2 linked regions of the Accumulibacter sp. genome follow. The protein of the gene in region 2 interacts with the protein of the main gene of each other region in a pairwise test. Links are inferred from orthologs where the notes say so. Each region holds a gene or a part of one and is shown on either strand. Other genes may lie near its edges.

What was found.
Region 1: the proteins of V5B60_RS02905 (region 2) and V5B60_RS09475 interact in binary tests that used the Escherichia coli proteins (3 or more experiments, as listed by UniProt). The link is inferred for Accumulibacter sp. from one-to-one orthologs.

What each region holds. Positions count from the first base shown.
Region 1 is NZ_JAZKUG010000001.1:2,181,076-2,184,034, forward strand. It holds V5B60_RS09475 (aminoacyl-histidine dipeptidase), read right to left. Parts: upstream 2,240-2,959; coding sequence 761-2,239; downstream 1-760. Other genes in the region: pssA (CDP-diacylglycerol--serine O-phosphatidyltransferase), read left to right, coding at 1-544; V5B60_RS09480 (3',5'-nucleoside bisphosphate phosphatase), read left to right, coding at 2,432-2,959. UniProt on the Escherichia coli protein: Dipeptidase with broad substrate specificity. Requires dipeptide substrates with an unblocked N-terminus and the amino group in the alpha or beta position.
Region 2 is NZ_JAZKUG010000001.1:641,028-645,300, reverse strand. What follows is about bases 1-3,000. They hold V5B60_RS02905 (aminopeptidase P N-terminal domain-containing protein), read right to left. Parts: upstream 2,155-3,000; coding sequence 847-2,154; downstream 1-846. Other genes in these bases: V5B60_RS02895 (aminoglycoside phosphotransferase family protein), read right to left, coding at 2,852-3,000; murU (N-acetylmuramate alpha-1-phosphate uridylyltransferase MurU), read right to left, coding at 2,151-2,852; V5B60_RS02910 (FAD-dependent monooxygenase), read right to left, coding at 1-854. Also shown: more of V5B60_RS02895, read right to left, coding at 3,001-3,883.

The DNA.
Region 1 (2,959 bases), 1.5 Mb from region 2 along the record:
TCCCTATTTCAATCTCCCGGGCCCGCTGCGCCGGGCGATCGAGGCCAAGATCGAACAGGGTTGCCGGGTGACGATCATCGTCGGCGACAAGACGGCCAACGATTTCTACATCCCCCCCGACGAACCCTTCACGACGATCGGCGCGCTGCCCTACCTCTATGAGGCCAACCTGCGTCGTTTCTGCAAGCAGCACCAGCAAGCCGTCGACCGCGGTGTCCTTGATCTCCGTCTCTGGCGGCACGGGAATCACAGTTATCACCTCAAGGGGCTGCTCGTCGACGAGGACTACGCATTGCTCACCGGCAGCAATCTCAATCCGCGCGCCTGGCGCCTCGACCTCGAAAACGGGCTATTGATCCATGATCCGCGGGGCAGCCTGGTCGGCCAGCACCGGCAGGAGATCGAGCGCATCCTGCAGCATTGCCGCCGCCTCGATAATCACCGTTCGCTCGACTCGATCGCCAGCTACCCGGAGCCGGTGCAACGCATTCTCGCACGCCTGGCGCGCACGCGCGCCGACCGGCTGCTCAACCAGGTGCTCTGAGCCGCCAGCGGCCGGGGACTTGCCGCAGCAGTCCCATGCCGAACCGGAACGCCCGCAGCTCGCCGCGAGCCGGCAGCCCCCAGGCAGACCATTTCTCTTGAACGCGGTCGGCACCGGCGCAGTCATCAAGCCGCCGTTCCGACCGTGGCAGACCGGTTTCCGGATGCTTGCCGCAGGGCATGTGCCGGCTGAGCGGCACCGGCAGGTCGTCACGCTTCATTGCTGCGGCAGCGCTGCGGTGGCGGCGAGAATCGCTGTCAGCAGCCGCCAGGCATTGCCGACGGAGGCGATGTCGACGCACTCGCCCGGTGCGTGCGCACCGCGGATCGTTGGTCCGAAGGAAATCATGTCGAGGTCTGGGTAACGGGCGGCGATCAGGCCGCACTCGAGGCCGGCATGGATCACCTGCACCTTCGCTTCGTGGCCGAACTCCCGCGCGAAGACCGCTCTGCAGAGGGCGAGCAGTGGCGACTCGCGATTCGGCGCCCAGCCCGGATAGTGGCCGGCCTGCTCGGCAATCGTCCCCGAGAGGGCAAAGAGACTGACGATCTCTTCGGCCAGCGCGGCACTGCCGCTGTCGAGCAGAGAACGCACCATGAAGTTGCACGAACCCTCGTCAGCCGTGATGCGCACCATGCCGAGGTTGTTCGACGTCTCTACGACCCCCGGCAGCTGCAGGCTGTAGCGCCGGACGCCGTGCGGCGCGGCGTGCAGCGAGCGGAGCCAGATCGCTTGCTCGGCGGCCGCCAGCACGCGGTCGGCGGTGGCGGCTTTACAGTCGATGCGCAGGCGGTCATCGATGCCGGACAGTTCCTGCCGCAGCCGTGCCTGCCAATGACTCAGGCAGGTCGCCAGCGCCGTTCCGAGGCCGGCTGGCAGCGCCACCGTCGCCGTCGCTTCGTGCGGCAGCGCATTGCGCGCCGAGCCGCCGACGAAATCAACCAGGCGTAGCGGCCAGCGCTCCTCGATGTCGCGCAGCACCCGCACAAGCAGTTTGATGGCGTTGCCGCGCTGGGCATGGATGTCGATTCCCGAGTGCCCGCCGCGCAGGCCCTGAAGTTCGATTCGCCAGACTTCGCACGCGGCTGGAAGCCCTTCTGCCTTTGCCGGCCGGTGTACGTTCACGTCGAGGCCACCGGCGCAACCGACGAAGAACTCGCCCCACTCCTCGGTGTCGAGGTTGAGCAGCAGGTGCCCGCGCAGGAGACTTGGCGCGAGTCCGTGCGCGCCACCCATTCCGTCTTCCTCATCGACCGTCAGCAGCGCCTCGATCGGCCCATGGTGCACCGAGCCATCCGCCAGCGCGGCAAGGATCAGCGCGACGCCGATGCCGTTGTCAGCACCGAGGGTCGTTTCGTCGGCCACCAGCCAGCCGTCACGGCACCGCGGCCGGATCGGGTCGCGTGAGAAATCGTGCTGGCTCGGCGGCGTCTTCTGGCAGACCATGTCGAGGTGCGCTTGCAGGATGACGCCAGGCGCCCGCTCGGCGCCGCGACTCGCCGCCTTGCGCACGAGGAGGTTGCCGGCGGCATCGACGATCGTCGTCAGCCCCCGGCTGCTGGCCCATTGCCGAAGGTTCTCACGCAGCGGTCCCTCTCCCTTGGAGTGGCGCGGGGTTCGGCAAAGCGTGGCGAAGTGCTGCCAGACGGCTGCCGGTTGCAGACCGGTGAGGTTGGGGTCGATTGCTGCAGGCATCGTGCGCGGTCTCCACGCAAAGGAGGCGGCAGCGGCCGGCTGCCCCGGGGCGGCGGCAAGGATACCCAAGAGGATGCTGTTCTGCCAGCCTTGCGGTCGCGCGGCGCGCGTGCGTCCGGCGGGTCGGGCGGTCCGGCGAGGCTGCTGTGCTATGATGCGCAGTTCTGCCGCATCCCAAGGACCTTTCCCGTCGTGCCCAACTGCGATCTGCATTGCCATTCCACCTGTTCGGACGGACTTCTGGCGCCGGCGGAGCTGGTTCGTCGGGCGGCTGAGAACGGTGTCGACATGCTGGCGCTGACCGATCACGATGACATCGCCGGCCTGTCGCTGGCGCGGTCGGCGGCAGTCGAGGCCGGCTTGAGCCTGGTCAATGGCGTCGAGATCTCGATCGAGTGGGAGGGTCTGCAGATCCATGTGCTTGGCTTCGCCTTCGATGCTGCCGATGCCGTGCTCAACGCCGGTCTGCAGTCGGTCCGCTCGGGGCGCATCGCGCGCGCCCGGCGGATGGCGGCCGAGCTGGCGAAGGTCGGCATCGACGGATCCTTTGATGGCGCGATGCGTCTGGCCGCCAACCCGAGCCTCGTCAGTCGGGCGCATTTTGGCCGCTATCTGGTCGAGCGCGGGGTTTGCAAGGATCTGCGCAGCGTCTTCGAGTCGTATCTGGTTCCCGGCCGGCCGGGTTATGTCGATCATCGCTGGGCGACGCTCGCCGACGCG
Region 2 (4,273 bases):
GGGTGCAGCGTCTGCGCGGCGTTGCCAATCCACACCTGCCGTCCGAGCGTGAGTTGCCGACGCATTCGCAGCGCCAGCGGAAAGCTTGCGCGCGGGCCGCAGGCGATGAAGTCGAGGCGATGCGCGAAGGGAATCCGGAGAGCGCTGAGGAAAGCGCCTTCGTCGAGGTCGAGCAACTCCCCTGCCCTCGCCTGGGGCACCGTGAACACCAGCGAGTAGTCAGGGCCCAGTGGCAGCAGGGCGATCGGTCCGTCGCTCGTAAACCGCTCCCACGCGCGATGATCGTGGGCCGCTGTCGGCTTGACCTCGGCGACCACGGCGTGTTGGCGATAGTCGCAGACGCGGACGGCGCCGTCGTGGCCCGGCGTGCCCTCGGCATGGACGACGAGTTGCGCCTTGATGCGCCAAGTCTCATCAGGGCGAGCAAGCATGAGCTCGGCACTGTGTCCGTCGCTGTCGACGCCCAGCACACTGCAGTTGTCAAGCAATACGGAATCTTCCAGGCGTGCATGGAGGGCTGCAGCAAGTTCGCGGTAACGCATCACATAGCCCAAGGCCGGCAGTCCGTAGTCACTGGCGTCGATGAGGGTGCGACCGAAGCCGGCGTGCTGCGAGACGTGAATCGACGAAATGGCGGTTGCCGCGTTGAGGTTCCACGCTTGCAGCCCTTCCAGAACCTGCCGCGTGCCGTGTGACAGGGCAAGCGCCCGCGGGTCGCCGCGCCAGGCGCCGCGCCGCCGCGCGTCGATCAGGCGCAGGCGATGCGGGCCGCCGGCCAGTGCCAGCGCAAGCGTCATTCCCACCGGGCCGGCGCCGATGATCGCGATGTCGACCGATTCCCGGTGCTCAGTCATGGTGCATGACCTCTTCAATCTCGGCGATGGTTTTCGGGGCGCTGGTATAGACCCGGCAGCCTCCTTCGCTGACCAGCACGTCATCCTCAATGCGCACGCCAATGCCATGCAGGTGCTCCGGCACGTTCACTCCCGGACGGAAGTAGAGACCAGGTTCGACGGTGAGGGTCATGCCGGGGGTGAGTCGGGTCCACTCCTGGTTGCCGTTGCCGCTGCGGTAATCGCCGACGTCGTGCACGTCGAGCCCGAGCCAGTGGCCAGTCCGGTGCATGTACCAGGGCTTGTACGCATCACTCTCGATTGCTCCGTCGACACTGCCACTGAGCAAGCCGAGATCGATCAGCCCCTGGACGAGAACGCGAAGTGCGGCGTGGTGGTAATCCATGAATGATGCACCGGGGACAATGGCGGCGATCGCTGCCTCCTGAGCGGCGAGGACGATCTCGTAGACCGTCCGCTGCTCGGCACTGAAGCGGCCGTTGATCGGGAAGGTACGGGTGATGTCGGAGGCGTAGCCGGCCAACTCGCAGCCGGCGTCGATCAGGACCAGGGAACTTCCCGCCAGCAGTCTGTTGTTCGCGACGTAATGCAGGACACAGGCGTTCAATCCCCCCGCGACGATGGGTGGATAGGCGTGTCCATCGGCACCGCGGCGGCGGAACTCGTAACCCAGTTCCGCCTCCAGCTCATATTCGGCCATTCCAGGCCGGCAGGCATGCATGGCGCGTGCGTGGCCGGCCGAGGCGATGTCGGCCGCCCGTCGCATGAGGTCGATCTCGTGCGCGTCCTTGATCAGCCGCATCTCGTCGAGCAGTGCCCGCAGATCACGGATTTCGCCGGGCGCACGCGCGCCGCTGCGGCTGTTCGCACGAACCGTGTTGAGCGCTGCAGCGATTCGGCGGTCCCATGCCGGTTCATGACCAAGCGAGTGCCACAGGCTGCCACGATTGGCGATCAGGTCCGGCAGCTTCTCCTCAAGGGTGCCGATCGGGTGCGCTTCGCTGAAGCCGAAGGCTTCGGCGGCGGTTTCCGGCCCGTAACGGAAGCCATCCCAGACTTCGCGCGCCTCGTCCCTTTCGCGGCAGAAGAGAATCGATCTGGCTTCCTTGCCGCCAATCAGGACGATCGCCGCCTCGGGTTCGGGGAAGCCGCTGAGGTACCAGAAGTAGCTGTCGAAGCGGTAGGGATAATGGGCGTCGCGGTTGCGCAGCTTCTCTGGTGCGGTCGGGATGATGGCCACCCCGTCACCCAGACGTTCAAGGACGATCTCGCGGCGGCGAGAATAGGGTTGGTGGTTCATCCGCTCCGTCCAAGCTCCAAGTCCAGCAGCGCGAGCCTTTCGCTGGTTCCGACGTCGACCCAGCGGCCCGCGTGCCGTTCGCCGCTGACGAGCCGGCGGTGGACTCCGGCGTCCAGCAGGGGGCGCAGCTTCATGACGGCGCCGGGCGCGACGCCGGCAAAGAACTCGGGCCAGAAGACGCCGATTCCGGCGTAGGTCAGCGTGTCCTCGTCGGTGGACCGGTTGGCAGCCACGACCTCGTTGCCAGCGAGCTGGAAATCTCCCCTTGGATGATGCGGCGGGTTGTCGACGAGAACGAGGTGCGCGCCGCGCTGTCGGCGGTTCCTGCTCTCGACCACCTGTCGGGCGCGGCCGACATCCCAGTCGCACCAGATGTCGCCGTTGATCGCCAGGAACGGGTCCGCGCCAAGCAGCGGCAGGGCTGCGGCCATCCCTCCCGCGGTTTCGAGTGCGCCCTGTGGTTCGGGCGAGTAGGTGATCGACAGGCCGAACTCGGCGCCATCGCCGAGCGTCGCCACGATCTGGTGGCCGAGGTGGGCGTGGTTGATGACCACCTCGCGCCAGCCGGCTGCCGCGAGGCGCTGCAGGTGCCAGACGATCAGCGGCCGTCCGCCGGCGCGAAGCAACGGTTTCGGCGTCGTGTCGGTCAGCGGGCGCAGCCGTTCACCGCGCCCCGCCGCCAGGATCATGGCCTTCATCAGAATCCGAAGGCGACGCCAGGCCGCTGCCCTGCGAGGCGTTCACACAGCCTGGCGAGTGCTCCGAGTTCGCCATAGCGCTCACAGGTGCGGCGCAGGTAGGCCATGACCCTTGGCATGTCCTGCAGGTAGTCGTTTTTGCCGTCGCGATGGCAGAGACGGGCGAAGATCCCCAGGACCTTGAGCTGACGCTGCACGCCCATCCACTCGTAGTCGCGGTAGAAGTCATGGAAATCGTCCTGAACCGGCAGCCCGGCGCGGCGCGCCGCTTCCCAGTAGCGGATCACGAAATCGAGTTCCTGCTCCTCCGGCCAGTCGATGTAAGCATCGCGATAGAGCGAGACGAGGTCGTAGGTCAGTGGGCCATAGACCGCGTCCTGGAAATCGAGTATGCCCGGGTTGGCTGGAAAGGCTGCCGATCCCTCGCCAACCAGCATCAGGTTGCGCGAATGATAGTCGCGATGGACGAAGACCCGTGGCTGTTGCAGATTGTTGGCCAGAACGGCGGCGAAGACCGCCTGCAGATCACGATCGAGCGCGGCGTCGACGGTCAGGCCGAGGTGTCGCCGCAGGTACCATTCGGGGAACAGGGCCAGTTCGCGACCGAGCAGCGCAGCGTCATACTCCGGCAGCTGGCCGGGCTGGCTGGCAAGTTGGATGGCGATGAGCGCCCTGTTGGCGTCGCGGTAGAGTGGTGCGGCGGCACTCCTGTCCACCAGCGCTTGCAGATAGGTCGTGCTGCCCAGATCCGAGAGCAGCAGGAAACCGTGTTCGAGGTTCTCTGCGTGGACCTCGGGAACATGCGCGCCGGCACGCCGGAAGAGCGTCGCTATCCGCAGGAACGGGCGGCAATCCTCCTTGTCGGGTGGCGCGTCCATGACGATCCGGGTGCTCCCGTCGGGCAGGGTGAGTCGGAAGTACCTCCGGAAGCTGGCATCGGCCGAAGCCGGCTCCACCGGGATGGGCCGCCCAGGGAACTGCTGCGCGAACAAAGTCTGTACCCAGTGCTGCAGCAGGGTCGTGCGCGGCATGCCGCCTCTCCTTTGACGATGGTGCTAAAATTCGCCGATTCTAGCATCCGCCTGCCCGCCCCATGTGCCGACGACCGACGACTCGCCCTCCCATCAACTGACACGCAGCGGAATGAAGCTTCCTTTTCGGCGCAAGCCGACGACCTTGATCTTCTGTTGCGCTGTCGCCGGGGCGTTGGCTGGTAGCTTGTCCACCGCTGCGCGTGGACAGGGCACGCTACCCTTCCGGGTCGACCCGCGGCTGCTCGGCTTGCCGCCCCCTGCACCTGCACGACCGGCTGTCGACGCTCAATCGGAGCGATCTGCGGCCGACGTGAGAGCGGTCGAGCAGCCGGTGGTGGAGGCGCGCCCGTTGCCGGGTTCGCCTGCCGCCGCAGCGGCCCCCAAAGC